Linked DNA regions of Flavisolibacter tropicus. The protein of the gene in region 1 binds, or shares a complex with, the protein of each later gene. Links are inferred from orthologs where the notes say so. Each region holds a gene or a part of one and is shown in the gene's direction. Other genes may lie near its edges. The genes, in order: groL and metK.

Region 1 (16,385 bases):
TTTCTTAATTGCTGAAAAACAGCAGGACTACTAGTTTTTAAACTTGTAAAATATTGTTTTAATTCAGCAGCTAAAGAATGTGTGATTTGTGCAACAGCATCGCGGAAGTTGGCAAATTTAGCCAGGCAATTATGTAAGAGGCGATGAACACTAAACCCTTTTACTTCTTCATGAAATCCGCAAACAGCATAATAACAGTCATTGGTCTCGTAAATTTTATCAATGGTGTCTGTTTTATGAATGCCTTTCTCATCCAGATAAGTCTTTCGACTATCGGCAGCTAACAGAATTCGCTGGTTTGTTACTACCATGACTAATATAGTGGCATAGAGGGCATCCATATATAAGAATCTCCTTAAAGATACGCCGGTATTATTTTGTAATAAAGTGTAGGTCGTAACCTACTATCGCCATTGTATACAAGAATGTAGATTTGCTTTTACTGCGCTAGTGTTTTTGAAAGACTCACCAGGCTGCTGTCTTCACCTTTATCATCTTCTATTTTGTACTTCACTTTACCTTTTATATCATAAGTGTCTTTTCCTTTTCCTCCTACGAATAGTAGCCTGATCTTACTATTGGTACCATCTTCTACCACAAATTGGTCATTACCATCAAAGCCTTGTAGTTTTATTTGCCATGTTTCCTTACGGGTAAAGACACGCTCGTAAACTTTATGTGCGGCTTTACCATCTTTCCATGCATAGACCTGTATTATTAGGTTGCTGTTGTTGCCGGAAATATGAAAGAGCTCCTCCTGATCCGTTCCATTTATTGTTACCATCTGCGATAAGAAATGATAGTATTTCATTCCCTTATGTAACAGATCATCCCGTCTATCCTTTAATTTTTGCTCCATTTCTGGTCCGCTGATCGGATAGATTTCAGGGGGCATTTTAAGCATAGCCTGATGGATCAAATCGTCTGTTAGCTGTGCTTGTACAAAGCGAATGGTGCTATCCCAAACCTTAGCATCTAAAGTGTTTAAAAAGAGCTTATCAAACTTCCAGGATTTGTAACTCAAGTTTTTTACTTGTCTCAAGTTGTCTCTAAAGCCTACAAAATGCTTGGCAGATATCATTTGTGCCAATTTCACCAATATTCCATTGGAGGAAAAATAGGCCTGATCACGGTCGCGCGGTATTGGGTAATAATAATCGATATTATTTATTTCTTGCTGCCCCCAACGCCACTGATCGGCGTGACGATCCCAATCAGAGATCAGCATATCTAATAAGCGTGCTTTTAATAAATTTTGTTGCTGGATAAGGTGATTGTTTTCGGTTAATATCTTTTCAAACATCTCATCTGTGCCTTCCGACTTACCATTATCCGGCGTTGGTGATTTCTGTTCCAGTAAACAAAGGCGATTGGCAAAAATGGTTTGATATTGCCCAAAGGCTGGATCATTAGGAACAAAATAGATAACCGGAATAGGCGCTACGACTCCCAATGCTTTTGCCATTGGCGGTATTGTTACCGGCGCATATGGATGAGCTGCTGAAACCAAATCCTGCACCACCCGTTGTGCCAGTGTATGGCGAAGTGCTGGTGGTAATGCCTTTTCTACCTCTTTATCGATAGTCCGCAGTACCCACTCACGCCCCTGCTTATCCTTAAACTGAAGCGACTTAGTTTGGTTACCACCACCTAACTCATCAATTGTAAAATCTGTTTGGGCCAAGCGGAATACAGGCAACTTAACTGCTGTACCCCATTCTTGCCTGTAATTCGTCCCTAATAGCAAACGCTTAAAGAAAGAAGGATCTTTATACTCTTCACTTGCTTTCCATGTCATTGAATCACTTACTGCTTTCTGTGGGGGCTGAGCATCACATAGGTTAGCGATCAAAGACAAGCTTATCAATAATAAGTTTCGCATTGGCACCATTACATTCATTACGTTCAATTACTTACTACTCTAATTAGTCTATGGCAATAGTTATGCAAAACTTGTACTAAGGCACAGGTGGCAGGAATAGTCAGTGGTGAATGGTCAATAGTCAATGGAAAAATTTGTTATTGATATTTCCTTATTTTGAGTATTGTAACAAACCTTCACTATGAAATTTATTACTTCCTATTGAGCACATTCACTTTTGTGCATTTATTGACCAGATGGATTGGCTACGCGGCGCCATGTTTGCAAAACATCTGAATTGTTGGCCGATTTTGTGGCTATTCGTATTTCATCGTTAGTCAATACTGTTATTGTACCATCTGTATAGGACAAGGTACCGTTACAAGAGTTTACAATGCTGTTTAGGCTGAACGTTCCTCCCTGTAAGCTTTTTAGATTTTTCCAAACTACATCTCCTTCTCTAAGACAATAGGTGTTATTAGCCAACGTACGAGCTGTACCATTACTATAGCCAGGAACCACTGTTACTACAGTTCCTTCCAAGGCTTTATTATCGCTTGATGATGCTAATTGCCAGTTGCCATTAAGAGAGAATAAGCCGCCACTGGTATTAGTGGGCAGGTTTTTGATCGTATCGCATTGCGTAAAAAGCGTTACTATTGCGGCACTTAAGGCAAAGAAATATCGTTTCATAAAATACTTTATTCACTGCCTATTCATTAACTGTGCCAGACTCTAATACCTAAACTACATGAAACTCTCACTTTGGTCCATCGGCAAAAACAATGAATCCTATGTAAAGGAAGGCGTGGAAGAATTTACCAAGCGACTTACTAAATACTTTCCTGTAGAATGGAGTATCATTCCTACACCTAAAAATGCAGGTATGATGTCTGAAATGGACTTAAAGAAAAAAGAGGGAGAAATGATCCTGCAATGGTTAAAGCCAGATGACTACCTAATAGCGTTAGATGAAAGAGGAAAAACCTTTACATCTGAAGGTTTGGCTAACCTATTACAACAACGGGCAACCGAAAGCACTAAAAACATTGTATTTCTTATTGGTGGCGCTTTTGGTATTGATGAATCTGTATTGCAAAAAGCAAAAGTAAAATGGTCGCTCTCACAGTTAACTTTTCCACATCAACTAGTACGCTTAATTTTAGCAGAACAACTCTACCGCGCATGTACTATTTTGCGCAATGAAAAATACCATCATAAGTGATTTAAGATTTGAAGATTCTAATCCAATAATTATTAATTACTAATTATTAATTCATTCAAATGCAGCTTTCTATAACTGTCATAATTATTATCATAACTGTATTGGTCTCTCTTGGTGGTTTTTCCAATCAAAAGATCATTAATGATCTAATCTTTTACCCGCCTGCTGTTTCACGAAATAAGGAGTGGTATCGGTTCTTTTCCTGTGGCTTGATTCACGCCGATTACGGTCATCTGATATTCAATATGCTTTCACTTTACCTGTTTGGCCGTTTTGTAGAAGAACAGTTTGTTGAAATCTTTGGCCAGGTTGGTAAATGGTATTATTTAGGGCTTTACGTTATTTCTTTATTAGTGTCGCTTTTACCAACTTATTTCAGAAATAAAGATAATTACCAATACAGGAGCTTAGGGGCCTCTGGTGCTGTAAGTGCTATAGTCTTTGCCGGTTTGATGATTGCCCCCTATGTGGAAGTAGGCTTCTTCATCATCCCTCCTATTATTCCAGGTTTTATTTTCGGTCCATTGTACCTTTTAGTTTCAGCCTGGCTAGACCGTAAAGGTGGAGGTAACATTAACCACTCAGCGCACTTTTGGGGCGCTTTGTTTGGTGTGTTATTTATTATAATTGTTGGCCGTACAGCTGGTTATGATGCTATTCAGGAATTTATTAACGGCGTACAACTGTATTTGCACTCTAAAGGCTGGGCATAAGTTGGTGAGTGGTGAATGGTGAGTAATTAGCGCGTCAGGAGCCAAGCAGAATAACGAACAAGGAACAAGGAATGATGAATAATAATGGTAAGAAATGTTCAATGAGCAATTCTCAATGTTCAAGGCACAAGGGAAAAAGGACTTGCTCTACAGGGACTAGTTTTGTATCTTTAAGGTCTTCTCTTTTAAGGCATTTCATGTCTTTCTTCTTAATATTTTCTATGCTATTTTAATGGTAACCGGGTACGGCATACGGGCCAGGGTACGGGTGCGGTAGGGAGGTGATACGGAATTAAGTAGGCTTCCATACGGAGTAACTAAGGAGTGGATACGGAGTAACCATGAAGGAACAGAGGCGTGGCTATGAAGGAGCAGAGGAGTAGCAGGCAAGGAAGACCGGCTGATGGCTGATTTGGGGACGTGAGATGGGGAGAGTGGACTGAACTGATATTATAAAGAGGCTTGTTTAACCTTATAAGAAAAGCACTTCATGAAGAAGTGCTTTTCTATTAGAAGAGCGTTTGATCTTTTGTGCGCAGGCCATCTCCCCTTTAGGGGCCGGAAGTGAGCCTTGGCCTATACAGGCTTCAACTCTATTCTTACAACCTCTTTGGTTGAGGGCTTTATCTTAAACCGGTCGTCGATACGGCGACCAACAACCCATACAATACGTTTATTGCTTTCCAGTACCCAAACCTTTTCTTTTTGAAGCTGTGATAACTTTTGATCTATAAAGAAACGCGCTAGTTTCTTCTTCTTACGCATGCCTAATGGATAAAAATAATCACCCTCTTTCCACTTCCGGAGTATCAAAGGAAATTGCATTTCCTCTTTATCTAATAAGGCTACAGCTGCGTCAGCTTCAATAGTTATACTTTCGGCAGGTAAGGTTTTAAATAGTAATGTTCCCTCAGTAAATGCCAGTTGAGTTGTAGCTTCCTCAATTATTAGAACAGTATCTTGAACCTGTGGCAAAGGTGTAATGATCAGCCAGTCCCTGTTATGTAAAATACGGTGGGATGCAGATGTTACATAACGGCCGCTCTCACTACGCAAAAGCTTAATGACCTCCGGCACCTGCTGACTGGAAAAGCCATAATCCTTTATGATCTCATATATAATAGTGGCCAAAGGAGATGTGCGCTCCAATTTCAAGACGGGTATGTAAACTTCCTGACCTTTAAACTCTAAAAGTTTCTTTTTATGTACTTGCATAGCCTGCTCGTACAAGATTTCAGCTTCACGCAAGCGTTCAATGCTATCTGCTATATTTTCTTTTACAGTAGGGAAAATGGATTCTATTGATGGTATGATCTTATGACGGATATAATTCCGGGTGTATTTTATTTCTGCATTACTGCTATCTTCTACCCATAACAAGTTATGTTCTGTTGCAAAATCCTTAATCTCCTCCCGCTTGGCAAACAGTAAGGGTCTTACTATTTTGCCAGACTTTGGCTGAATACCATGCAACCCACTAATGCCCGTACCCTTGAATAAATTCATTAGTAAAGTTTCAATATTGTCATCCAGGTGATGGGCGGTGGCAATGAAAGTGAGTGGTGAATAGTGAGTGGTGATTGAGGGAAGGTGAGTGCTATAACTGCTTGCCTTTTCATTAATTACTGACAATTGACCATTGACAATTTCATGAAACCATTGGTAGCGTAGCTCACGAGCGGCTACCTGAATAGAAAGCTTATGCTCAGCAGCAAATGCCTTTGTATTAAAGTTATTGACATAAAATGGCACTTCAAGCTGGGCAGCTAATGCCTTAACAAAGGCCTCATCCTTATTACTTTCCTCCCCCCTAAGCCCGAAATTGCAGTGCGCGATAGCAAATGAATAGCCTGCTAGTTTACATAAATGACATAAGACAACGGAGTCCAATCCACCGCTAACGGCCAGCAACAAAGTATGCTGCTCAGTAACTGCTATTAATTTTAAATTATTTATAAACCGCTGAAGCAATAAGTTATTCATTATTGGGCTAAAAGTAAGTGGATTTTAAACACACAATTCAAACATAATTAATTGCAGTTCAACTCTTATATGTTTATTTCTTTCTCTTATTTATTTCCTTTGTTTAAATATGAAATCATTCTGTCTTTTAGCCTTATTATTTAGTCTCCTTGGCTGCAAAAAAGAAACTTCTGTAATTACGGAAACGATATATACAGATTTAAGTAATAAGGAAGTAAAATATAATCAAATACAATCTGTAGACATCAATAATGATAAAATAGATGACTTCTATTTTGTGACTTCACTAATTGGAGGATCTGATTTTGGATCAACCTTGTTCAAAATCCGCCCACTACTTAAGAATCGCCTGTATATAAAATACGACGAAGTAAAGGATTATCATGTAACACCCGCGTTTAACAAGGATGATATGATAAACGCAAAAAGTGAAAACGACTTTCAATGGGGCACGTATTCTGCAGTTACTGTTGAAAGCTTATATACAACTTCCAATGACCAAACGACTTGGATGGGCCCATGGAAGCAAGCACAACATAAATATCTCCCGGTTTGTGTATTTAAAGACAACTCTTACTATTACGGATGGATAGAACTCTCTGTAAATGAAGCCGATGAGAAAATTATTTTGCATAAAGCAGCTTTAAGAAAGATAGCAAGTAAGGAGATAGGTGCAGGCCAGTAATCAATTATCAAAAAATTCCTCATACGCTACTCTCAGTTCGTTATATGCATGCCGGTCACCTAATTCCTGTGCCTTTTGCATTCCCTTTTCATAGATGGCAATGGCACCCGCCTGGTCATCAATCCGCTCCAGTAATTTTCCTAAGTGGTAGTAACTGCCAATATAATTAGGATCTGTTTGCAATACCTGCTCAAAAAGCTCTTTTGCATGGACTTCCTCGTTTCGTTTTACATACTCAAGCGCCAGGGCATGTTTTACAAAGCAATCATCCGGATTTGAAGCTAAAAAACCTTTCAATTGTTCAATTCTATCCATAATCAAATTCTCTCTTTACTTTTGGTGCTTATATTTGTAGGTAGTTGCATAAGCAACCTTTTTTCACTCCTAAACAGTTTGTATGAAAATTTTGGTGTGTATTAGCAAAACACCGGATACGACGGCAAAAATAGCCTTCACGGATAACAACACGAAATTCGCAGATGCGGGTGTACAATGGATTATCAATCCATATGACGAATGGTATGCCTTAGTACGAGCCATTGAATTAAAAGAAGCTGATGCTTCTACTTCTATTCATTTGGCAACCGTAGGTGGTGCTGACGCAGAGCCAATCATCCGTAAAGCCCTGGCATTGGGTGGCGATGAAGCTATTCGCATCAATGTAGATCCATCTGATTCTTACCAGGTGGCAGCCCAGATTGCTGAAGTTGCAAAACAAGGCAATTATGACCTGGTACTGACTGGTAAAGAGACCATTGATTTCAACAACGGTTCAGTTGGTGGCATGCTGGCTGAATTTCTCGATATGCCTTACGTAGCACAAGCTACCAGCTTACAATTGGCAGGTACAACAGCTACTGTTAAGCGCGAGATTGAAGGTGGTGAAGAAACTGTTGAAGTTGCATTGCCATTAGTAGTTAGCTGTCAAAAAGGAATGGCAGAAGCACGTATTCCAAATATGCGTGGTATTATGGCCGCTCGTACCAAACCACTAAAAGTTGTAGAAGCTTCTGGCAATGAGACACTAACTAATGTAGCAGAATTTGGTTTACCTCCTGCTAAAGCAGGCGTGAAACTAGTTTCTCCAGATAATGTAGACGAGTTGATCCGTTTACTTCACGAAGAAGCAAGGGTGATTTGATAATTAGCTTAATTCAACTTCAAATCCCCAAATTTCAAATCCTCAAATTATTAAAATGAACGTTTTAGTATTCATAGACCACGTAGATGGTCACATTAAAAAAGCATCACTGGAAGCTGCTTCTTATGGTGCACAATTAGCGCAAAAAGCAGGCGGTACTGCTGAAGCTATTGCGTTAGGAAACCTGACTGAAGATCTTGCTACGCTCGGTAAATACGGCATTCAGAAAGTACACCAGGTGAAAAATGATGCCTTAAATACGATTGATGCCCAGGTTTATACAAAAGTTATTGAACAGGCCGTTCAGCAAACTGGCGCTAAAGTGGTGGTATTCTCTAATAATAGCACTGGTAAACTGGTTGCCCCTCGCCTGTCTGTACGCTTGAAAGCTGGTTTGGTAGCTGGTGCGGTAGCCTTACCCGATACAACTAACGGCTTTGTTGTACGTAAAAACGTATTTTCTGGAAAAGCATTCGCAAATGTTTCCATCAATACGGATATTAAGATCATCTCTTTAAACGTAAATGCGTTTACAATCAGCGCTACTGGTGGCACTGCTGAAGTAGTACCTTTTAATGCGACAGTTGATGCACCAAAGGTGAAAGTAATTGATACGACAAAGGCAAGCGGTAAGGTTTCATTAACTGAGGCTGACATTGTCGTTAGTGCTGGTCGTGGTTTAAAAGGACCTGAGAACTGGAAAATGGTAGAAGACCTAGCCGACTCATTAGGAGCCGCTTTAGCCTGCAGCCGTCCGGTAGCAGATGCACATTGGCGCCCTCACAATGAGCACGTTGGTCAAACTGGCGTGGCCATTGCACCTAATTTATATATTGCAATTGGTATCTCAGGAGCCATACAACACTTAGCTGGCGTTAACCGCAGTAAAGTAATTGTGGTGGTAAATAAAGATCCTGAAGCACCTTTCTTTAAAGCTGCCGACTACGGTATAGTAGGTGATGCATTTGAGGTAGTACCAAAGATGCTGGAAGCTGTAAAAAAAGTGAAAGCCAGTTCTTAATAACCAACTTTTCAAAATGCCACGGTTCAATACCGTGGCATTTTATTTATATAGTTAACAAGGTTCTACTTTTAAAGTCTCAGCCATTTAACCAATAGCAATCCCAGCCTGAATTCTGAGGTACTGACAGGGCTCATTAGGAAGAAATGGCATAAAATCAGTAGGTTTGTAGCTTGTAGAAAAGCATTGAATAAGCATGAGAAAAATAGAATTGGAAATTGTGGCCCTATCGCATAGCATTACCCAAACCCATTCATATGCGGTTGTGTTAGGGGAAGTTAATGGATTAAGACGTTTACCAATTGTAATTGGTGGCTTTGAAGCACAAGCTATAGCAGTAGCCTTGGAAAAAATGCAACCCAGCCGTCCTTTAACACATGATTTAATGAAAAATTTCATGTCAGCTTTTAATATAGAGCTGCACGAAATCATCATATCTGACCTTCAAGAAGGAATATTTTACTCAAAACTTGTTTGCTCTTCCGACAACGATACGATTGAAATAGACAGCCGCACTTCAGACGCTCTTGCCTTAGCCGTTCGATTTGGCTGCCCGGTATACACCTATGAACATATTTTGGAAAGTGCGGGTATAATGATGGAAGATACGGGTACCTCCAAACGCCGCAGAGGTGAAGAAGAACAACCCCATCCTATTAGCAGTGGCAATAAAGATGACCTTAAGTCTATGACTTTAGAAGATCTGGAAACTTTATTAAGCGAGGTACTGGAACAAGAAGATTATATACGCGCCATTGCCATTCGTGATGAATTAAACAGCCGCAGGAAGTAATAGAACTAGGATTGATTGGATTATTACTGATTAATCGGGAAATAATACTACTCCTCAAAATCCTTGAAATCCTATAATCATAGTTCTCCATGATTCTTTTCCCCAACTGTAAGATCAATCTTGGCTTGCACATCCTGCAAAAAAGGGCAGATGGTTTTCATGATTTAGAAACCGTTTTCTACCCTATTGCTATACAAGATGCCCTGGAGGTAATACATGGCAACATCAATTCTGATATACAATTTACTTCATCAGGGATCCATTTAGATGTAACTGCCGCAGACAATATTTGTGTAAAAGCCTACCAATTACTAAAAAAAGACTTCCCAAACCTGCCCCCTGTTAAAATGCATTTGCACAAAACAATTCCATCTGGTGCAGGCTTAGGTGGTGGTAGTGCAGATGGCGCTTTTACCCTATTGGTGTTGAATAAAAAGTTCAACTTGCAACTGACAGAACAGCAGCTTATTAAGTATGCTTTACAATTAGGTAGTGATTGCCCTTTTTTTATAAAAAACAAGCCTTGTTATGCAACAGGACGTGGCGAAAACCTAGAGTCTATCGACTTACCGTTATCTAATTACCAGTTTGTTATTGTTAATCCCGGCATCCATATCAATACAGGCTGGGCCTTTAAGCAATTAAACCCACGCGCAGATCGTACTTCTATAAAAGAGGTGATTCAGCAACCAATACTCCAATGGAAAGAAGTATTGGTCAATGATTTTGAAGTTCCTATTTTTCAAGCCTATCCCGAAATAGAAGCCATTCAAAGGACTTTATACCAAGCAGGAGCTGTTTATGCTGCTATGTCCGGCAGCGGATCTACCGTATTTGGAATATTTGAGAAAAGCAAAACGCCAGAACTTTCATTTCCAGAACATTATTTTGTAAGGCCCGTTAGCTAATGGCTAGCTGCATTAAATCGTTTAGATCCAGTGCTTCCGTAACCATTTGTAAGTTTCCCTGTGCATCCGAAGGCCATTCCTCTTTGGGGCGATCCCAATACAGTTCTACTCCATTTTTATCCGGATCATTTAAATATATAGCCTGTGAAACACCATGATCGGCTGCGCCACTCAATGGATAATTTGCTTCTACAAGTCGTTTTAGTGCAATAGCCAGATCTTTCCTAGTGGGGTATAATATGGCCAAATGATATAGCCCTGCCGATTTAACGGGTGCAGGACCTGCATTCTTACTGTGCCAGGTATTTAATCCAATATGGTGATGATAACCGCCGGCAGAAATGAACACAGCACTATCGCCATACGTCTGTGTAATTTCAAAGCCTAAAAGTCCCACATAAAACCGCAAGGCATGCTCCAGGTCGGCTACCTTTAAGTGTACATGTCCAATCTTAGTTGCGGGTGGAATTTTATATTCCATTTTTGTTACTTTTGTTTCAGTTTAATAACTATGCAGCTATCATTCCTATCTCAGAATCTTGACCTTCTTAACCACTAGGGTTATCAGCTGCCTCACTCTTCTTTTTATTATACTACCCTATTTCATTTACTACTTTAAATTTACTAAATATGCAAACAACCTTACCGGTGCTGCATGACACTCAATATTATTTAGACCTTGAAGAAAAATATGGTGCCCATAACTATCATCCCCTACCGGTTGTACTTACACGAGGCGAAGGTGTTCATTTGTGGGATGTAGAAGGCAAACAGTATTATGATTTTCTAAGTGGATACTCAGCTGTAAATCAAGGTCATTGCCATCCTAAGATCATAGCAGCCTTAATTGAACAAGCACAAAAACTTACACTAACCAGCAGAGCTTTCCATAGCGACCTGCTTGGTGAATACGAGCAGTATATAACAGCCTTCTTTGGTTACGATAAAGTACTGCCGATGAACTCTGGCGTAGAAGCCGTAGAAACAGCCATTAAGCTTGCCCGCCGTTGGGGCTATACCGAAAAGGGCATTCCTGATCAGCAAGCAAAAATGATTGTTTGCCAAGGCAACTTTCATGGTCGCACTTCTACAGTAATTTCTTTTAGTACAGACCCTTCATCTTATAGCAAGTTTGGTCCCTACATGCCGGGCTTTATTCAAATCCCCTATAATGACCTCACTGCATTGGCAGAGGCCTTAAAAGACAACACTGTTGCTGGCTTTATGGTTGAGCCCATTCAAGGTGAGGCCGGGGTGGTAGTTCCAGATGAAGGATACCTGAGCAAGGCCTATCAGCTATGCCAAGAGGCCAATGTGTTATTTATGGCAGATGAAATTCAAACTGGATTGTGCCGTACGGGTAAGATGCTTGCTTGCGACCATGAAAACGTACATCCAGACATTTTAATACTAGGAAAGGCTTTAAGTGGCGGTACATTACCTGTAAGTGCTGTACTGGCCAATGACTCCATTATGCTGTCCATAAAACCAGGTGAGCATGGTTCTACTTATGGTGGTAACCCTCTGGCTTGTAAAGTGTCCATTGCCTCGTTAGAAGTATTAAAGGAAGAAAACATGGCAGAAAGAGCGGAGGAGTTAGGTGCCTACTTCCGGGAGCGATTACAAAACCTTAATTCCCCTCATTTAAAACTAGTACGTGGAAAAGGACTTCTGAATGCTATAGTGGTACAACATGCCGAAAAAGAAGCTGCCTGGAAATTATGTCTATTATTAAAAGAGAATGGATTATTAGCAAAGCCTACTCATGGCGACAAAATCCGCTTTGCTCCACCGTTAGTGATCACAAAAACCGAGTTAGATGAATGTATAGATATCATAGACCGCAGTCTTCAACAGCTGTAAATAATAAAGCCCCTTCAAAGGGGCTTTATTATTAAAGTATTTAAAAAAAGTTATTCTGTTTCCTGTACTTGTTTAACCTTTGTTTTTGTGAGCATAACTGCTAACAACATACAAAAGGCGGCCACTAAAACTACATAAAAAGCAGGCTGTCTTTCTGGACACACGCCACCATGACAAATTGAGATGATCAGGAAATTTCGTACGCTCCATGCCAAATTAAATGCTGCCGCAAACAACGCGGCTTTTCGCGTCCAATCTTTAGCAACCACTAAGAATAGCGCAAAAAGGGCTGACAAAACAAAATTGAGATAGCCTGGCTTACCAAAGGCTGTACCCGTTGAATCTACTCCACTCACTACGATATTCTTTGCAGGAATAGTAACCCATGGATAAAAACAAGCTATAACTAAAACAATGGCGGCGAATAAGCCAAACCATACAAATCGACTCATGCGGCGAATATAGTTAAAAGAAGAGCTATGGGGAGCAATTGTTATATTGGTTTATAGTTGATATAGCGTGATACGTAAAAGGTGAGAACCGGCTGAGCGCTATTAGCTGCAAGAAAAGAGTAAGCAATTCAGCGGACGACTTTTCACGGTTCCGATATAACATTCCAAACCAACCAAGCGATATTTTCCTACCCTTCTACCCATTTAGTGAATCTTTAGTCGCATCCATTTGTCTAACCTTTTCCCTATTCTTTGGAACATCCATCATCGCCCTTGACTCAGGACTTCTTCGGGGATCCTTCGGGAATCCTTCGAGATTGCTTTGGTAATTCCCGAAGGATTCCCGAACAAAAGGCGACTATGGGTGCAGTGATTCCAAAGAAAATAGTAAAAAAACACACTCTCTTATTTACTCAGCTATAGATCCAATTTAGACAGTGTGATTATACACAACAATGCAATTTTGACACATAAACTGAAAAAAAGAAAGGTTAAACAAACTTAAACTAGCTGTTAACGTCAGTAAACTGCAATTTTTTCCGGTTATGACGCGGTGGCATAGTATTCGTTTACCTTTGCCCGTCCGTATTTCACGGAATTTCAAAACTTAAACCAATAAATCATACACGTATGGCTAACAAAGTAAATGTTACCCCTCTGCATGACAGAGTAATTGTGAAACCGGCTGCTGCAGAAGAAAAGACCGCCGGAGGTATCATTATCCCTGACACAGCTAAAGAAAAACCACAGCGTGGTGTTGTAGTAGCTGCTGGTCCTGGTAAAAAAGACGAGCCTGTAACAGTTAAGGAAGGCGATACTGTTCTATACGGTAAATACGCTGGAACTGAGATCTCAATTGAAGGTAATGATTACCTGATCATGAGAGAAAGTGACATTTTAGCAATTGTGTAAAATATAGCTTTGAGCTTCTAGCCACGAGCTACAAGTAATTTTTCTCACAGTTCACGGCTCATAGCTCGCAGCTAACTTCAAAAAATACCTTAACCACTCATTCAATTTTTAAACAATTTCAAACTACATAAGTTATGGCTAAACAACTGTTTTTCGAAACGGATGCTCGTAATAAAATGAAAAAAGGCGTTGATGTTTTAGCAAACGCTGTAAAAGTGACTTTAGGACCTAAAGGTCGTAACGTTGTTATCGAGAAAAAATTTGGTGCTCCTGCCGTTACTAAAGACGGTGTTACAGTAGCAAAAGAAATCGAACTAGAAGATGCTATTGAGAACATGGGTGCTCAAATGGTAAAAGAAGTAGCTTCTAAAACAGCTGATATTGCTGGTGATGGTACTACTACTGCTACCGTTTTAGCCCAGGCTATTATTACTGAAGGTTTAAAGAACGTAGCAGCAGGTGCCAACCCAATGGACCTGAAGCGCGGTATTGACAAAGCGGTTAAAGCGGTGATTGAAAACCTGCGTTCTCAATCACAAACTGTTGGTAACGACAACCAAAAGATTGAGCAAGTAGCTACAATCTCTGCTAACAACGATAGCGAGATTGGTAAGCTGATCGCTCAAGCAATGGAAAAAGTTTCCAAAGATGGTGTTATCACTATTGAAGAAGCTAAAGGTATCGAAACAACGGTTGACGTTGTAGAAGGTATGCAATTTGACCGTGGTTACATCTCTCCTTACTTTGTAACCAACAGCGAAAAAATGCAAGCTGAGCTGGATAACCCATACATCCTGATCTATGACAAAAAGATCAGCAGCATGAAGGATATCCTGCACATCTTAGAAAAAGTAGCTCAACAAGGCGCTCCATTAGTGATCATCTCTGAAGATCTGGAAGGTGAAGCATTGGCTACTTTAGTAGTAAACAAACTGCGTGGTACTTTACGCGTTGCATCTGTTAAAGCTCCAGGCTTTGGCGACCGCAGAAAAGAAATGCTGCAAGATATTGCTATCCTGACTAAAGGTATCGTGATCTCTGAAGAGCAAGGTTATAAATTAGAGAACGCTGATCTGACTTACTTAGGTAGAGCTGAGCGCGTAGTTATTGATAAAGACAACACTACAATTGTTGGCGGTAAAGGTGAGCACAGCGATATCCAAAACCGTATCAATCAAATCAAATCTCAGATCGAGAACACAACTTCGGATTACGACCGTGAAAAATTACAAGAGCGTTTAGCTAAGTTAAGCGGTGGTGTGGCTGTATTACATGTTGGTGCTGCTACAGAAGTAGAAATGAAAGAAAAGAAAGACCGCGTAGACGATGCTTTACACGCTACTCGTGCAGCTGTTGAAGAAGGTATCGTACCAGGTGGTGGTGTAGCTTATGTTCGTGCAATTGAATTTTTAGGCAATATTGATACATTCAACGAAGACGAAGCTACCGGTGTCCAAATCGTTCGCCGTGCTTTAGAAGAACCTTTACGCCAAATCGTAGCCAATGCTGGTATTGAAGGTAGCGTAGTGGTAAACAAAGTTCGTGAAGGAAAAGCTGACTTTGGTTTCAATGCCCGTACTGAGCAGTATGAGAACCTGATTGGTGCTGGTGTTATTGACCCAACTAAAGTAAGCCGTATTGCCTTAGAGAATGCTGCTTCTATTGCAGGTATGTTGTTAACTACAGAATGTGTAGTAGCTGACAAACCAGAACCTAAATCTGCTGCTGGTGCTCCTGCTGGAATGCCAGGCGGAATGGGTATGGATTATTAATCGCATACTTTGTGGAGATGAATTAGTTTCCGCAAACTTTATAGAAACCTCATCCGTTGATGAGGTTTCTTTTTTATACAAAAAATATTTTTCAGCTCTGCCAGAACATTCTATTTATTGTTTTAGTATCTTGAAGTTCACCAACTGTTTCCTACGTCAACACAATGATCTAGATTGGATTATTGCGCCACGATCAATCCCCTTTGAGTTTTTTTAATTATTTGTTTATTTTAAAAAACAAACGCGTATGTGGAACAAACTATTTAGCTGGTTCAGAAAGACCTTTGTCGGGAGCACAAAGAAGAATAAAAAGGGCTTCAATGTAGATAATCCTTTTTTGATTTTGTAAGGCTGATCCTTACATGTAAAGCAGTTGGAGTATAGTATTTCTTTTCAAAAGAAAATGTTCTAAAAGCTTGACACAAAAAGCTGTTTTTTTTACTTTCGTCTCACAGTTGTTTAGGAATCCAATTCCTACCCATCGCCTGTTAGTCTTTCCGGGAAGAATTTTGTATCCTGGGCGGAGAGTATCACGGGTCACGTGATTCGGGCTGAAGCCAACTTGAATAAAAATTTTAAACCCCACCTAACCAGTGGGGTTTTTGCTATTCTAGAAATTTATTTTTTCATTTCGTTAAACTTTTGGCAAGTCATTTGTTCAAAGAGACCAAAACTGTACGATATATGAAAATGAGATCCGTTTCTGTAGGAGTAACCCTTTTGTTATGTTCTTTCTTTAGTGCGTCTGCGCAATCGAGTGGTCAGCTACGTGCTGGTGTAAACCTGGCTAATGTTTCTGTAACGGATGATGGGCATGTGAATGATGCTAAAATGCTTACATCATTTCAGGTAGGCTTTATCGGTGATTTTCCATTGGCTGGAAGCATCTTATCTGTACAACCAGGTCTCTTATTTACTGGTAAAGGTTCTAAAACTGAGTCTGGCAATCCTAATGGCAGTTTTTATTCTAAAGCCACGACCAATCCTTATTATGTGGAAGTGCCAGTAAACTTGGTGGCAAAATTACCTCTTGGTGGTGGTAGTCGCTTCTTTGTA
Region 2 (16,302 bases), 540 kb from region 1 along the record:
GTAAAAAAATAAATGAGCCTACTGAATTAGGGACGGATCTCATTCCTCCAATTGATAATATCAACACGTTTGCCGATACATTAACTGTTGAAACTTACAATGAGGAGTTTTCCGCATTAAGTGATACAATTAATACGGTAGGTCCTAGTGCTATCCATTATTTAGGGCAGATCAATAATGATCCTTTATTTGGTACAACCAAGGCTTCTATCTTTCTGGAGTTGAAGCCACCAGCTGCCAAATATTATTTTGAAGATCATGATGTGATTTCCATTGACTCTGTGGTATTGGTGTTGAATTACAGAGATCTGTATGGGGACTCCACTATTGAGCAGCAAGTAACTGTGAGTGAGATTGCTCAGTCAGCCAATTTTACCGCTGATTCACTTTATAAAATAAGAAGACCTGAGTTTACGACTGTACCCGGACAGCTGGGCGTTAAAAACTTTCTACCCAAAACCCTGAATGATTCTGTTTTTGGATACAGAGAAAGTGCAGCTAATCAATTGCGCATTCGTTTAGACAACAGCTTTGGGCAAAGGCTATTGAACCAAGATAGTACTGGGGCCTATGCTTCTGATTCGGCATTTCGTAAATTCTTTAAAGGATTTGCTATTAAGCCTTCTGGTGGTAGTGGTAATGCGGTGATGGGTTTTTCATTAGCTGATACCAATACCAAGCTTTCTATTTACTACAATTATGTAAAAGGTTCCAAGAAGGATACTTCTATGCGCAACTTTTACTTTAATACCACTACCGGGGCGAATGCCAATATTGTAACGAGAGATTATACTTCAGGTGAGATCAAATCGCACTTAAGCACTGGTACGCCAGATCAATTGGGTTATATTCAAAATACACCTGGTACTTATGTTCGTGTTAAAATTCCAGGTTTGGCCAATTTAAGCAACCGTGTGATTCACCGGGCTGAATTGATTGTGCAACAAGTAGCCGATAATCCTGCTACGGATGGTTTATTTACAGCGCCAACCTATATGTTCTTAGAGGCGAAAACCGATACTGACCCCACTAAAGATGCCTATAAGGCCATTCCTTATGATCTATCCTTTAATAGCGATGGTTCATTGAACCTAACCGAATTGGGTGCTGTGGCTATTAAATCTTTTGATGGTAATGGCAGATCGATTAGCTTGTGGCGCTTGAATTTATCGCGCTATGTACAGAACATCGTGAATAAAAGAGAGACAGTTACAGACTTCCGTATATCTAGTCCTTATGCTACTAAATTTACTGTAGGTCAAGGAAGCAATCCATTAATAGCCACTCCGCTAATTAATCCTACATCTACGAAGTATAGAGTAAGAGTAGGGGGCGGTAATCATCCAACACAGCCGATGCGCTTGCGGATTGTCTACTCAAATATTCCATAACATACTTACTATCATAAAGCGTCGGGTGCTATATTTGCACCCGACTTTCATTTTCAACTGTTTAACACATTAAACTCCTATGCCTTACTTATTTACATCTGAAAGTGTATCAGAAGGACACCCAGATAAAATAGCAGACCAAATCTCCGACGCGCTTATTGATAACTTTTTGGCTTTTGATCCTCAATCTAAAGTGGCTTGCGAAACACTGGTTACAACTGGCCAGGTAGTACTAGCAGGAGAAGTAAAGTCAAAGGCGTATTTAGACGTACAGGAAATTGCCAGAGGTGTGGTACGTAAAATTGGATATACTAAGAGTGAGTACATGTTTGAAGCAAACTCATGCGGTATCTTATCTGCCATTCATGAGCAGTCTTCTGATATCAACCAAGGGGTAGACAAACAAAAGAAAGAAGAGCAAGGTGCTGGTGACCAAGGAATGATGTTTGGCTACGCTACTAATGAAACAGAAGATTATATGCCATTGGCTTTAGACCTAGCTCATAAAATTTTGCTTGAATTAGCGGCATTACGTCGTGAAAATAAGCAGATCAAGTACTTGCGTCCAGATGCAAAAAGCCAGGTAACTCTGGAGTACGATGACAACAATCGTCCAGTACGTATTGATGCCATTGTAGTATCTACACAGCATGATGATTTTGATACAGAAGCTAAGATGTTGGCCCAGATCAAAAAGGACATCATCAACATCCTGATCCCTCGTGTAAAGGCTAAATACAAGAAATACGCTAAGTTGTTTAACAACAACATCAAATACCATATTAACCCAACTGGTAAGTTTGTGATTGGTGGTCCTCATGGTGATACTGGCTTAACTGGCCGTAAGATCATCGTTGACACGTATGGTGGTAAAGGTGCACACGGTGGTGGTGCCTTCAGCGGAAAAGATCCTTCTAAAGTAGACCGTTCTGCGGCGTATGCTACTCGTCATATTGCAAAGAACCTGGTAGCTGCTGGTGTATGTGATGAAGCTCTGGTACAAGTATCTTACGCTATTGGTGTAGCTCAGCCTACCAGCATCAACGTAAATACCTATGGTACTTCAAAGGTAGAAATGACCGATGGCGAGATCGCTAAAATATTGGGTGGCTTGTTTGATATGCGTCCTTACTTTATTGAGCAGCGCTTGAAATTGCGTAACCCAATCTATAGCGAAACAGCTGCTTATGGCCATATGGGTCGCGCTCCTCAGGTTGTTGAAAAAACTTTCTCTACTCCAGATGGTAAGTCTATTAAGAAGAAAGTAGAGTTATTTACCTGGGAAAAATTAGATTATGTTCCAAAGGTGAAAAAAGCTTTTGGTATCAAATAAGTCCTTTTAGACTAGATGAAAGCCCTTGCCTAAAAGCAGGGGCTTTTTATTTGTCTCAGCTAAACTATTTTTGACGGGTGAAACATTTTAGACCGCAGCACAGACCGAAGAAGAGTTCCTTGATTGTAGGAAAGAAGGCGCTTATAGAAGCCATACAGTTGGGAAAGCAGATTGATCGCATCTATTTACAAAGCAATGGCTATCGTGACGTGATAGACGATGTAAAGCGTATTGCCGCACAAAACGCAATACCCATTAACTATGTGCCAGTAGAGAAGCTAAATGGATTTAATGCTGGTTCGCATGATGGTTGTATAGCGCTGGTTTCAAAGGTGCAGTATCAGGATCTTCAGCAAGTGATATCTTGGGTAGTTGAAAAAGGAGAGGTGCCGCTGTTCTTAATCTTAGACGGTATTACCGATGTGCGTAATATTGGAGGGATTGCCCGAACAGCTTTTTGTACTGGTGTACAAGCTATTATTATTCCGGATAAAGGAGTAGGAGCTTTAAATGAAGATGCTGTATTAACATCTGCTGGGGCCTTAGAGAAGATCACTATTTGCCGGGTGAATAGCTTACTAAAAGCGGTAGATGAACTGCATTTAAATGGTATAAAGGTATTAGCCAGTGAAATGACCGCCAGTACTTCTGTATTTGATGTAGACTTTAAAGAGCCGATGGCTATTATAATGGGAAGTGAAGAAAAGGGGATCTATCCGGCATTGATGAAGGCGTGTGATATAAAGTTCAAGATACCTATGGCTGGTGAGTTTGAGTCGTTAAACGTATCGGTGGCAACCGGTATGATCTTGTACGAAGCAATGAAACAACGGTTAAGTAGCTGATGTGATAATTAGCTAATGATAGCTGCGGGTAAGGGTTGATAAGTTGACAAGGAATGTCCCGCAGATAAACGCGGAGGAGGGATGATAGAGGATAGAGGGCAGTTGACAGGAAAGGATTATTGAACAAGGAACAAGGAATGATGAATAATGAGTAATGAGATAAGGAATGTTCAACGCTCAACTTTCAATGTTTAAGGGACAAGGGAAGGAATTGGAAATTAGGGATTTAGAAACGGAGGAAAAATTCGAAATGATTGATTTATCAGATAAAAGAAATCAAGGTGCGATTAGCTTTGTTGAGTGTCCGCGTGATGCCATGCAAGGCTGGAAAAGCTTTATTCCAACAGCTCAAAAGGTTGAATACCTGAATGCCTTGCTAAAAGTGGGCTTTGATACATTAGATTTTGGCTCCTTTGTTTCGCCTAAAGCCATTCCCCAAATGGCAGATACAAAAGAAGTACTTGCTCAACTAGATCTATCAGAAAGTAAAACCAAGTTGTTGGCCATTGTGGCCAATACAAGAGGGGCGGAAGAAGCCGTTAGCTTTTCACCAATTACCTATTTAGGATTTCCATTTTCCATATCTCCAACTTTTCAACAACGCAATACCAATAGCACCATTGAAGAGAGCCTGCATCGCGTAGAAGAGATACAGAATCTATGTGTGCGTCATAATAAGCAATTGGTCATCTACCTAAGTATGGGCTTTGGCAATCCATATGGTGATGAATACAATGAGGCCATACTTTTGAAATGGGCTGATGAAATGGTCAAGCGCAATATTCAGATCCTTTCATTGGCAGATACGGTAGGTGTGGCCACACCAGAACAAATTACGCATGCCTTACAAACACTTATACCGCAATACCCGCAAGCCACTATAGGAGTACATCTTCACTCGACGGCTCATAATTGGGAAGATAAATTGGCGGCGGCTTACGAAGCTGGTTGTAACCGATTCGATGGTGCATTAAAAGGAATAGGTGGCTGCCCTATGGCAAAGGATGATTTAGTGGGAAACATGACAACCGAATGGATGCTGGATTATTTTGAAAAGAAAGGCGATCCCTTGTTTATCAATAAAGAAGCGTTGCAGCATAGTCTTTTATTAGCAAATGAAATCTTTGTGTAGTATGGCTTTTATGATCAATATTGATTTACCCAAACCCGATCGATTAATAGAGCATCAGCATCACTTGCTGTCCATAGGCTCTTGCTTTACGGAGCATATTGGGAATGCGTTGAAAGAAATGAAGTTTCGGGTGCTGCAGAATCCAAATGGAATTCTATTTGATCCGTTGGCTGTTTGTAATAGCCTGATCTCCTATATTGACAATAAAGTCTACACAAAAGAAGACTTGTTTTACTTAAATGAGCTTTGGCATAGCTGGGATCATCATAGCCGCTTTTCTCATACTGATCCTAACAAAGCCCTGGAACTGATAAATGCTTCGCAAACAAAAGCACATCAATTCTTAAAACAAACCGATTGGCTAATTATAACCTTGGGATCAGCCTTTAGCTATAAGATCACAGAAGAAGCAGACAGAGCTGCGCTAGCCAGTGGTAATGGAGTAGCCAATTGTCATAGAGCGCCTGCAAAATGGTTTAAGAAGCAGTTGTCAACTATCGATGAAATCATTGCCAAACTGGATAATACAATTCATCAACTGTTTCGCTTTAATCCAAAGCTAAATATCATCTTTACCATTAGTCCGGTTCGGCATATCCGTGATGGGGTAGTAGATAATAACCGAAGTAAAGCGCGCTTATTAGAGTCGGTGCATCATTTGGTTAACAAATTTGATAAGCTCTATTATTTCCCTTCCTATGAGCTGGTGATCGATGTGTTGCGTGATTATCGGTTCTACGACATCGATATGGTGCATCCAAACTACCCGGCCACTGAATTTGTTTTGGAGAAGTTTTTACAAACTCATACTACTGAAGGCCTGCTACCGCTTTTGCAGGAGTTGAAACGATTAACGGTTGCACGTAAGCACCGTTCGGCACATCCTACTACGGAAGCTCATAAGCAGTTCTTAAAGAACCATTATGAAAAGGCTAAGGCTTTGCAGGAGCAGTATACTTACCTGGACTTGCAAGATGAGATTGCCTATTTCTCAATGGCTTAGTGCAAGCGGTCGCCACGGACTTCTAAGGATTGGATGATCTGGGCTTCATACTTAAGCCACTCATTCCAGCGTTTGCGTACTTTTTCTTTATCGATGTATTTCTCTGCTAATTCAATAAAGAGGGTATAGTGACCAGCCTCGCTTTCCATAAAGCGGCGGTAGAACTTGCGTAGATAGTCATCATTTAGACCTTCGCTCAAACGCTTAAAGCGTTCACAGCTGCGGGCTTCAATCATGGCCATCAGAAGTAATTGATCTAATAAACGGCCTTCTTCATCACCACCTTTCTGGCAAAACGCTAATAGGGCGTTAACATATTCATCTTTACGTTGCTGGCCCAGCTTTAAGCCTCGTTTATGCAATTCCGCTAGCACTAAACGAAAATGGCCCCATTCTTCGGTTACAATTGGTGCCAGCGCTATTACCAGTTCTTCCCTGCGGCTATAACGTTGAATAAGGGAAATACAGGTAATAGCGGCTTTTTGCTCACAATAGGCGTGGTCTGTTAAAACCTCTTCCAGCGACATGGCTGCAAGGTTTACCCACCTAGGGTCGGTGGGTAATTGTAGGCCCAGAATGGCTTTAGTATCTTGGGAAAGTGCTTCGTGGGGCGTGTGCATTGGGCAAAATTAAGAAGGAGGCGTTAAGTAGAAGGCAATTAGCTGATGAGGAAATTATCTGATGAAATGGGAATCCAGAGTTCAGAATTCTTGGATTTCAAGATTTCAGATTTGAAGATATCTGGTTGCATTCCTATTTCTTAGTGTTGTTCAACCTTTTGCAGGGGACTGGCCGCACCTGGCGGCGTCTCAGCTTGGCCTCAGCGTAGGGCCTTGTTTTAGGCTTCTTCGGGACTCCTTCGGACCGCTTCGAAGCAGTTTCGAACAAATCCCGAAGAAAAGCCGACGATGGGTGTGGCTAAGGATAGGGAAAAGATAAGTGGCAAATCGTGAGTTATGAGTCCTGATCAATAAAAATAGGTAGATGGCCAATAGTAGACAAGTAAAGTATGTTTATAGGAGAAATTGGAATGTATAGATAAGGATATCCTCTATAACTCCCCAGAAAGTGATACAATAAGTGACGTTAGCAATTTGCGGTTTGTGATGAAGGCTGGGGCATTTTAATAGGGTTAGTAATTGAAAAACACATCTTTAGTTTATCTTTTACTTTTTAGTTTTAACAGAAATGCCTACCTTTGCCGCCAAAATAAAGTAAAACTATACTGGCATTCAATCGGAATGCTGCAAAAAAACGTAGCGATGTCATTAACAAAAGAAAAAAAAGCTGGCATTTTTGCCCAATATGGTGGAAGCGAAACCAATACCGGTTCAATTGAGGGTCAAATTGCGTTATTAACAGAGCGCATTTCTCAAATTTCTGCTCATTTACAGCAAAACAAAAAAGATTTCTCTACACACCGTGGTCTGATGCAATTGGTAGGTAAGCGTCGTCGCTTATTGAACTACTTGTCTAAGCATAACCTGCAAGGATACCGTGGCTTGATTGAGAAATTAGGCATTCGTAAATAAGTTAGTTTTCCAATTCATTATAGGCTATTTCCCAACCACTACTTAAAAGGTTGGGTTTTGGCTTTTTGGACTAACCTTATTGATGCGCCCATTAAACCCCTCAAATTCTAATTATGCTGACACAAAAATTTTCAAAAACATTTGATATAGGTGATGGCCGTGAAGTCACTATTGAGACTGGTCGTTTAGCTCGCCAAGCTGACGGCGCCGTTACTGTTCGTATGGGCAATAACATTTTGTTGGCTACTGTTGTAGCAACAGAAGAACCAAAGCCTGGGCAAGACTTCTTCCCATTGAGCGTAGACTACATGGAGAAGTTTGCTTCTGCTGGTCGTATTCCGGGTTCTTTCTTTAAAAGAGAAGGCAGATTGAGTGATTATGAGATTTTGATCTCTCGTTTGATCGACCGTGCTTTACGCCCATTATTCCCTGAAGATTATTTCTGCGAGGTGCAGGTAATCGTTACTTTGATCTCTTCTGATTCGGAGATCATGCCTGATGCATTGGCCTGCTTAGCTGCTTCTGCGGCATTAGCTGTTTCAAATATTCCTATCCAAGAAATCATTTCTGAAGTACGTGTAAGCCGTATTGATGGTCAGTTTAAGATCAATCCTACACGCTCTGAAATGGAGAAGTCTGATATGGACTTCATCATTGCCGCCACTGAGAAAAACATCATGATGGTGGAAGGTGAAGCTAAAGAGTGTAGTGAAGAAGACTTAGTAAAAGCTTTGGAAGTAGCACATGACGCTATCCGTGTTCAGATCCGTGCACAGCAGGAATTACGTGACATGGTAGGTGCAGGAGCTAAACGCGACTATCCAAAACCTGTAGTAAACGAAGTATTACGTCAGCGCGTAGAAGAGTTTGCAAAGGCTAGAATGGAAGAATTGTCAAGAGCCAACTTGCCAAAAGCTGAACGTAAAGAGACCTATAAAAAGATCTCTGATGATCTTAAAGAAGTATTGGCTCGCGAAGCTAATCTTCCAGAAGGCGAAGAGATCGATGACGATACTAAGAAACTAGTTAAAAACTATTTAGGTGATCTGCAGTACTATGTAGTACGTGATATGATCCTGAATGATAAAGTTCGCCTGGATGGACGTAACCTGGAGCAAGTGCGTCCTCTGGATATGGAAGTAGATGTGCTTCCAACACCACATGGTGCTGCTTTATTTACAAGAGGTGAAACACAATCTTTAACAACGATTACCTTGGGTACTCCATTGGATGAGTTGTTAGTAGAAAGTGCTGCTAAGTCTGAGTATTCTAAATTCATTTTACACTATAACTTTCCGCCGTTTTCTACAGGTGAGGTGAAGTTCTTAAGAGGTCCTGGCCGTCGTGAGGTTGGACATGGTAACCTGGCTCAGCGTTCTTTGAAGCAAATGATGCCAGGAGCTGACTATGCTTATACTGTACGTATAGTTAGTGATATTCTTGAAAGTAATGGTTCGTCATCAATGGCAACAGTTTGTGCCGGTTCTTTAGCCTTAATGGATGCTGGTGTGCCTTTGCCTAAGCACGTAGCTGGTGTGGCTATGGGTTTGATTTCTAAAGGAGATCAGTTTGCTGTATTGACCGATATCCTTGGTGATGAAGATCACCTGGGTGATATGGACTTTAAAGTAACCGGAACACGTGACGGTATCTGTGGTATCCAAATGGATATTAAAGTAGATGGTCTGAGCATGGACGTTATGCGCCAAGCGTTAGAACAAGCACGTCGTGGCCGTATGCATATCCTGGATGCTATGTACAATTGTATCCCTGAACATCGTGCAGATGTGAAACCACATGCGCCGCGTATGGTGAAAATGTTCATTGATCGTGAGTTTATTGGAGCTGTGATCGGGCCTGGTGGTAAGGTTATTCAGGAAATGCAACGTGAAACTGGCACTACAATCAATATCGAAGAGAAAAACAACCAAGGTGAAGTAAGCATCTTTGGTACCGATAAAGAGAAAGTTGACAGAGCACACAACTGGATCAAAGGCATTGTGGCTGTACCTGTTGTAGGTGATGAATATGAAGCTGTTGTTAAATCAATCATGCCATATGGTGCGTTTGTTGAGTTCTTACCTGGCAAGCAAGGTTTGTTACACATCTCTGAAGTAAGCTGGAAACGCTTAGAAACATTAGAAGGTGTATTGAACGAGAATGATAAGGTGAAAGTGAAGCTGACAGGAACGGATCCAAAAACAGGTAAGTTCAAACTGTCACGCAAGGTGTTGTTGCCAAAACCTGAAGGAATGAAAGAGGAGAGTGGCGATAGGGGTGAAAGAAGAGATGGTGGCCAGCGTAGAGAAGGTGGTCAACGCTTTGAAGGACGTGGCGACAGACGTGAAAGCGGCTACGGCGGTCAGCGCAGAGAACCTCGTCAAGGTGGAGAGAACCAACAATCTCAAAGCTCTCAAGAGAACGAACAGTAATCTTTTCAACTATCTTTTTAAGGCTGTCGTACGACAGCCTTTTATTTTTTCATTATGTCCAATCACATTCAACTCAACATAGAAGCTTCAGAAGCGCAGCAAGAAATATTAATTAGTCAGCTGGAAGAACTGGGTGCCGCTGGCTTTGAGCAAACGGATACGCACCTGTTAGCCTATTTTGAAGAGGATTCTTTTCCCAGTTATGATGTCAATGCAATACTGGATGGCTATAACTTTCAGTTAAATACACTTCAGCAACAAAACTGGAATGCTGTATGGGAAAGTAACTTCCAACCGGTTATTGTTGATGATTTCTGTGCTGTAAGAGCTCATTTTCATGAGCCTATTCAAGGTATTCAACATGAGATTCTGATTACACCCAAAATGAGCTTTGGCACAGGTCATCATGCCACAACGTATATGATGATGCAGCAAATGCGTGATATTGACTTCGTCAATAAATCTGTATTTGATTTTGGAACCGGTACTGGCGTACTGGCTATACTAGCTGAGAAGTTGGGAGCTGCCAGTGTTTATGCTATTGATAATGATGAATGGAGTATAGAAAATACGAAAGAGAATATAGAAAAGAATCATTGCAGTAAAATAACCGCTGAACTTTCTTCAACAATTTCAACAGAAAAGTTATTTGATATCATCTTAGCCAATATAAATAGGAATGTGATATTGCAATACTTTACCAATCTCAAAGAGTCTGTTAATCAAAAAGGGTTTATCTTGTTTAGCGGTTTGTTAGTAGATGATAAGGACGTTATTGTTGATACGGCTCAAGACCATGGTCTACAATTGATAAAACATTGTGAAAGAAATAAATGGATTTCATTATTGTTTGTTAACGAGAACTGAAGAGAAGATTAAAATAGTAATACTGGGTATACTATTTGCCCTAAATTTGCTCCACTTCAACCCATTTTGAATGAATGAGTTTTTGCTGATTGTTGTTGCCTATTTGATTGGAAGTATCCCAACTTCGGTTTGGGTAAGCCAATATTTCTTTGATATTGATATACGAGAATATGGCAGTGGCAATGCAGGTGCTACCAATACCTATCGTGTTTTAGGTTCAAAATGGGGCACATTTGTAATGATCGTTGATATGATCAAGGCAATTGTAGCCGTTAAATTGGCTTTTTTCCTTCCGGATGCCTACGATCATGAGTTATACCTGATCAACATGCAGATAGGTCTTGGCCTAGCTGCTGTAGTTGGTCATATTTTTCCTATTTGGGCAGATTTCAGAGGTGGTAAAGGCGTTGCTTCCTTGTTTGGAATGGTGCTGGGTATTCAGCCGAATGTAGCGTTATGCTGTGTAGGTGTATTCCTTTTAGTATTGTTTTTAACCCGTTGGGTTTCTTTGAGCTCTATATTAGCCGGTATCATGTTCCCTGTATTTATTCTGGCCATTTTTAATGAACCTGAGCATTTATACCGAATATTTGCCGTAATGGTTGGGCTTCTGATCATTTTTACGCACCAAAAGAATATTGGCCGTTTATTAAGAGGCAATGAAAGCAAGGTGCCTATCCTCAAACACCGTGACCGTCGCCGTCAACGCAATCGGAAATAACTGCAGACTTTGTTAAAACTGCAGTGCCGATTAAGCTTTTTCCTTTTGGTATAATCATTGAAATTATAAACAAAAAGGTAAGCAATGTTATACAGATTAACTTTTCTACTGATCGTCCTTACGACTATTGTTGCTTGTTCTACTAATCCTGTAACCGGAAGAAGTCAATTCAAATTAGTATCCGAGCAAGAATTACAATCAATGGCCACTACGCAATACCGTCAATTCCTGTCTGAAAATAAAACGGTGAGTCCATCTGCCGATCGTGATGCAGAAATGGTGCGCCGCGTAGGGCAGCGTTTGGCTAATTCAATAACTCAGTATTATCGCTCCCAAAATCTAAGTGAGGTTTTAGATGGCTATAAATGGGAGTTTAACCTGGTAAATAATAAAGAAGCTAACGCATGGGCTATGCCTGGTGGTAAAATAGTGGTTTACACGGGTTTATTGCCTATAACTCAAAACGAGGCGGCATTAGCTAACGTTTTAGGCCATGAAATTTCACATGCTATATTCCAGCATGGTAACGAACGGATGAGCCAGGGATTAGCCCAGCAATTGGGTGGCGTAGCGCTTTCAGTAGCGGTTGCCAACCAACCCGCTCAGACACAAAATCTGTTTTTGCAGGCCTATGGTATTGGCAGCGAGGTAGGCGTAATGTTACCTTTCTCCCGTAAGCAGGAGTTAGAAGCAGACCGTTATGGTATGCGTTGGGCTGCAATGGCTGGGTATAACCCAAGAGAAGCAATTAATCTATGGCAAAGAATGGCTGCGCAGGCAAATGGACAGCGTCCACCAGAGTTTTTGAGTACACACCCTGCAGAGGAAAGACGTATTCAACAGCTGCAACAATACTTGCCAGAGGCTTTAAAATACTATAAACCATCTGGTAGGTAAGGCATTTTAGCCTAAAAACCTTGGAAAAACCCGCCTTTTGGCGGGTTTTTCGTACCTGAGCCTTTTTCGTACCATGTTTTTACCTTAACTTTGCACCTCTGTTTGTGTGAAAACATTCATTTGCAACTTAACTGCTTGTTTCTTCTAAAAGATAAAAACTCTATGTCACAAACAATTTTTGATAAGCTGCAATTAAAAAACGAAAAGACAATTTTAATTCAAGGCTTACCTTCTTCAATCGAAAAACAGTTTGTCAAACTTTCTTTTGCAAAAAATCTTACTCCTTTATTGCGTTCTAGAAAGATTGATTTCGCATTAATTTTTGCAGTAAACGAATCTCAATTGAATAGTATTCTGCAAGACATTATGCCTGCTTTGAAAGAAGAAACGAAGTTTTGGGTAGCCTTTCCTAAGGCTGCTTCTAAAATTGCAACAGATCTTAACCGGGAAAGCAGTTGGCATAAATTAACAACTGCAGGTTATGAGAGTGGAGAACAAGTGGACTTAGATCATGTATGGGTGGCTGTAAACTATAAGAGGAGCGAAGTAACAATAGTATCATCTGAAGAGTTTGTTGAAGAAGTTATCGTTAAAACATCTACAACTACTCGTAAGAAGAAGGTAGCACAAGTATAATTCACTTTCTTTTCAATGAATTAAAGCGACTATAATTTATAGTCGCTTTTTTATTTTCAGTTATTCTTTGTAGTTGATTCTTTGCCTTTATTTTTTTTATCTGAATAGTTGAGTTTCATAGTGTTAGAATCAATTTTATCTTGAACTAAGTAGAAAAATTTCTACACGTAAAGCTGAATGGTTTTTTGCAACAGAAGCATTCATGCGAAATCAGCCTTGGCATCAAAATCGCTTTTATAGAGGCATGATTACAAATACAACTACCGCCATATGGCAATCTTTGAATAATACTGATTTAGTTTGCTTTTCTCATCTGCGTTGGAACTTTGTATATCAACGCCCTCAACATTTGTTAAGTCGCTTTGCTAATTGTACACGTGTATTTTTTATTGAGGAGCCGCTTTTTAATGATGGTCCAGATAAACTACATATAGAAGAACCTATTAAAAACGTATATGTTGTAGTTCCGCAATTGCAACATGGATATAGTGAACATGAAGTAATTAACAAGCAGAAAGATATGATCAGTGATTTAGTATCCATGAAGGATATCACTAATTACTTTGCCTGGTATTATACACCAATGGCATTAACGTTTACTGATCATTTGAATCCAAAGATGGTTGTGTATGATTGTATGGATGAATTATCTGCCTTTAAGTTTGCGCCAGCAGCCTTAAAAGATAATGAAAAGCTATTGTTAGAAAAAGCAGATATCGTATTTACTGGCGGATATAGTATATATGAAGCAAAGAAACATCAACATCATAATATCTATCCGTTTCCAAGTAGTATCGACAAAGAACATTTTGGAACTGCAAGAACTTTAAAATCATCACCTCAGGATCAGTCCCATATTCAAGGACCCCGATTCGGTTTCTTTGGTGTATTAGATGAACGATTTGATATAGAACTGATTGAGAACGTAGCAAAGGCAAGGCCTGAGTGGCAATTCATTCTTATTGGTCCTATTGTAAAGATTGACCCAGCAACATTGCCACGCTTTGATAATATTCATTATTTAGGCGGAAAAGATTATAAGGAATTGCCAGCCTACGTGGCGGGATGGGATGTAGCAATGGTTCCGTTTGCCTTAAATGAATCAACGAAATATATAAGCCCTACTAAAACTCCAGAATACCTGGCAGCTGGTAAGCCAGTCATATCAACTGCTATTAAAGATGTAGTATCGCCCTATGGCGAAAACAAGTTGGTGCACATTGCTAACAGTGCAGAAGACTTTATAAAGTGTGCAGAAACTATTCTAAAGAAAAAAAGCCATAAACGTTGGTTAAACAAGGTTGATGCTTTCCTGGAAGGAAACTCATGGGATAGAACATGGAGCCAGATGGCCAAACATATTGACAATAAGTTAGTAGCAAAAGAGTCTATCGCATTTCCAAATACAACAGAAACAGCAATGGCCAGTTAACGCAAATGCATACTGGCAACTGATAACAAGCAGATTCTTCGTTTACCATTCGTACATATGATGTCTTAAGTTCCTTCTATTCCAACCTAGGGATAGTAGGAACTATTAGATTATTGAAACCTATATCATGGGAGTTAACCAGTCTTGTAATAACCCTGAAATATGGGGTGGGGTTGAATGCACTATTAATAGAGTTGCGGATTTCTATTTTGATCAATTAGCTTTCAACAATTATTATCAGCACCCACAACAGGAAGCTATTGCGCATTTGGGCATAAAAAAGCTTCGTTTTCCTGTTTTATGGGAGAAGCATGAGCTGACGAAAGATGCAACAATTAACTGGAAGTGGACCTCAAGTCAGCTGGAGTATTTTAATAATAATGGAATAGATGTAATTGCTGGCTTGATACACCATGGGAGCGGGCCCTCATTTACCAACCTACTCGATCCCTCATTCCCGGAATTATTAGCTCAATATGCACGTAAGGTGGCCGAGCAATTTCCCTGGCTTACCAATTATACGCCCGTAAATGAGCCCTTAACCACAGCCAGGTTCAGTGGACTTTATGGACTTTGGTATCCACATGCTACTGATGATAAAAGTTTTCTAAAGGCACTGGTTCATCAAATGAAAGGAGTAGTGCTTTCGATGAAGGAAATACGAAAAGTAAATCCTAATGCCGTTCTGATTCAAACAGAAGATTTAAGTAAAACGTATAGTACTCCACTATTACAGTATCAGGCGCAGTTTGAAAATGAACGCAGGTGGTTACCTTATGATCTATTGTTGGGACAGGTAACAGAGCAACATCCACTTTGGAAATATTTTGTTGATAATCGAATAAAACCAGAAGAGCTCTACTTCTTCCAGGATAATATTTGTGAGCCACATGTATTGGGATTTAATTATTACGTTACATCAGAGCGTTACCTGGATGAACGAATGCATTTGTATCCTGCACATACCCATGGTAGTAATAACATTCATAGCTATGCTGATGTAGAGGCTGTAAGAGTTGAATTGGAGGAACCTATAGGTTTGGAAGTTGTATTAAATGAAGCTTGGGAACGATATAGAAAGCCAATGGCAATAACAGAGGTACATCTGCATTGTCATAGAGAGGAACAATTACGCTGGTTTTCCTATGTCTGGAATACTTGTAATAAAGTAAAAGCGAGTGGAGTAGATATAAAAGCCGTTACAGCCTGGGCACTCTTAGGCTCATATGGTTGGGATAAGCTGCTAACAGAACCTAATGGTAGTTATGAACCTGGCGTGTATGATATGCGTAGTGGACGACCGCGTGAAACAGCATTAACACACTTTATTAAGAATATAACGGGAGCAAACGATTGCAAACATCACTTGATACAAGTAGAGGGTTGGTGGCAACGGCACACGCGGTATTTACAAGAGCCACTGCAGTTTTCACCAGACAGTCATCGGGTAAGAGTAGAACAAACAGCTCCTGTTTTAATTATAGGAAAGAGAGGAACCCTTGGAAAAGCGTTTGCGCGAATTTGTACAGATAGGGCTATTCATTTTAAGCTACTAAGCCGTGAGGACTGCGATATTTCCAATATTGAATCAATTGTAAAAGCAATAGATTATTTCAAGCCTTGGGCTATTATTAATGCAGCAGGTTATGTTCGTGTTGATGACGCAGAAGGAGATGAAGACGCCTGTATGCGAGATAATTTAATTGGGCCATTGCTATTAGCGCAAGTGTGCGAAAGTAAAGGTATAAAGTTGGTCTCCTTTTCCACTGACCTGGTGTTTGATGGATTGAAGCAATCGCCTTATGTAGAGAGCGATTCTGTTAACCCTTTAAATGTTTATGGTAAAAGCAAAGCACTTTCGGAAAATGCCGTATTAACAGCAAATCCTGATTCCTTATTGATACGTACCAGCGCCTTTTTTGGTCCTTGGGATCAATACAACTTTAACCATTGGATTGAAACACAGCTAAATAATTTTCAAACAGTTTCTGTAGCCAGTGATATTTTTATTTCCCCTACCTATGTACCCGATTTAGTACATACAGTATTAGATTTAGTAATTGACCATGAAAAGGGTATCT

Evidence for each region.
Region 2: the proteins of groL (region 1) and metK are in contact, whole or in part, in a cryo-EM structure (PDB 8P4O), measured with the Escherichia coli proteins. The link is inferred for Flavisolibacter tropicus from one-to-one orthologs.

What each region holds. Positions count from the first base shown.
Region 1 is NZ_CP011390.1:972,127-988,511, forward strand. The notes cover bases 13,095-16,010. They hold groL (chaperonin GroEL), read left to right. Parts: upstream 13,095-13,691; coding sequence 13,692-15,329; downstream 15,330-16,010. Other genes in these bases: SY85_RS03925 (co-chaperone GroES), read left to right, coding at 13,276-13,557. Also shown: SY85_RS03850 (hypothetical protein), read right to left, coding at 1-341; SY85_RS03855 (hypothetical protein), read right to left, coding at 440-1,882; SY85_RS03860 (hypothetical protein), read right to left, coding at 2,108-2,554; 23S rRNA (pseudouridine(1915)-N(3))-methyltransferase RlmH, read left to right, coding at 2,613-3,086; SY85_RS03870 (rhomboid family intramembrane serine protease), read left to right, coding at 3,146-3,799; tRNA lysidine(34) synthetase TilS, read right to left, coding at 4,376-5,782; SY85_RS03880 (hypothetical protein), read left to right, coding at 5,892-6,467; SY85_RS03885 (tetratricopeptide repeat protein), read right to left, coding at 6,468-6,782; SY85_RS03890 (electron transfer flavoprotein subunit beta/FixA family protein), read left to right, coding at 6,865-7,608; SY85_RS03895 (electron transfer flavoprotein subunit alpha/FixB family protein), read left to right, coding at 7,664-8,629; SY85_RS03900 (bifunctional nuclease family protein), read left to right, coding at 8,826-9,422; ispE (4-(cytidine 5'-diphospho)-2-C-methyl-D-erythritol kinase), read left to right, coding at 9,512-10,330; SY85_RS03910 (VOC family protein), read right to left, coding at 10,323-10,811; rocD (ornithine--oxo-acid transaminase), read left to right, coding at 10,961-12,193; SY85_RS03920 (hypothetical protein), read right to left, coding at 12,244-12,645; SY85_RS03935 (outer membrane beta-barrel protein), read left to right, coding at 16,014-16,385.
Region 2 is NZ_CP011390.1:441,855-458,156, forward strand. What follows is about bases 765-3,597. They hold metK (methionine adenosyltransferase), read left to right. Parts: upstream 765-1,470; coding sequence 1,471-2,724; downstream 2,725-3,597. Other genes in these bases: SY85_RS01820 (DUF4270 family protein), read left to right, coding at 765-1,391; rlmB (23S rRNA (guanosine(2251)-2'-O)-methyltransferase RlmB), read left to right, coding at 2,802-3,569. In the rest of the region: more of SY85_RS01820, read left to right, coding at 1-764; SY85_RS01835 (hydroxymethylglutaryl-CoA lyase), read left to right, coding at 3,820-4,701; SY85_RS01840 (GSCFA domain-containing protein), read left to right, coding at 4,703-5,704; SY85_RS01845 (MiaE family protein), read right to left, coding at 5,701-6,324; rpsO (30S ribosomal protein S15), read left to right, coding at 6,844-7,236; pnp (polyribonucleotide nucleotidyltransferase), read left to right, coding at 7,350-9,668; prmA (50S ribosomal protein L11 methyltransferase), read left to right, coding at 9,723-10,535; glycerol-3-phosphate 1-O-acyltransferase PlsY, read left to right, coding at 10,606-11,256; SY85_RS01870 (M48 family metallopeptidase), read left to right, coding at 11,341-12,153; SY85_RS01875 (hypothetical protein), read left to right, coding at 12,316-12,789; SY85_RS01880 (glycosyltransferase family 1 protein), read left to right, coding at 13,034-14,221; SY85_RS01885 (sugar nucleotide-binding protein), read left to right, coding at 14,349-16,302. UniProt on the Escherichia coli protein: Catalyzes the formation of S-adenosylmethionine (AdoMet) from methionine and ATP.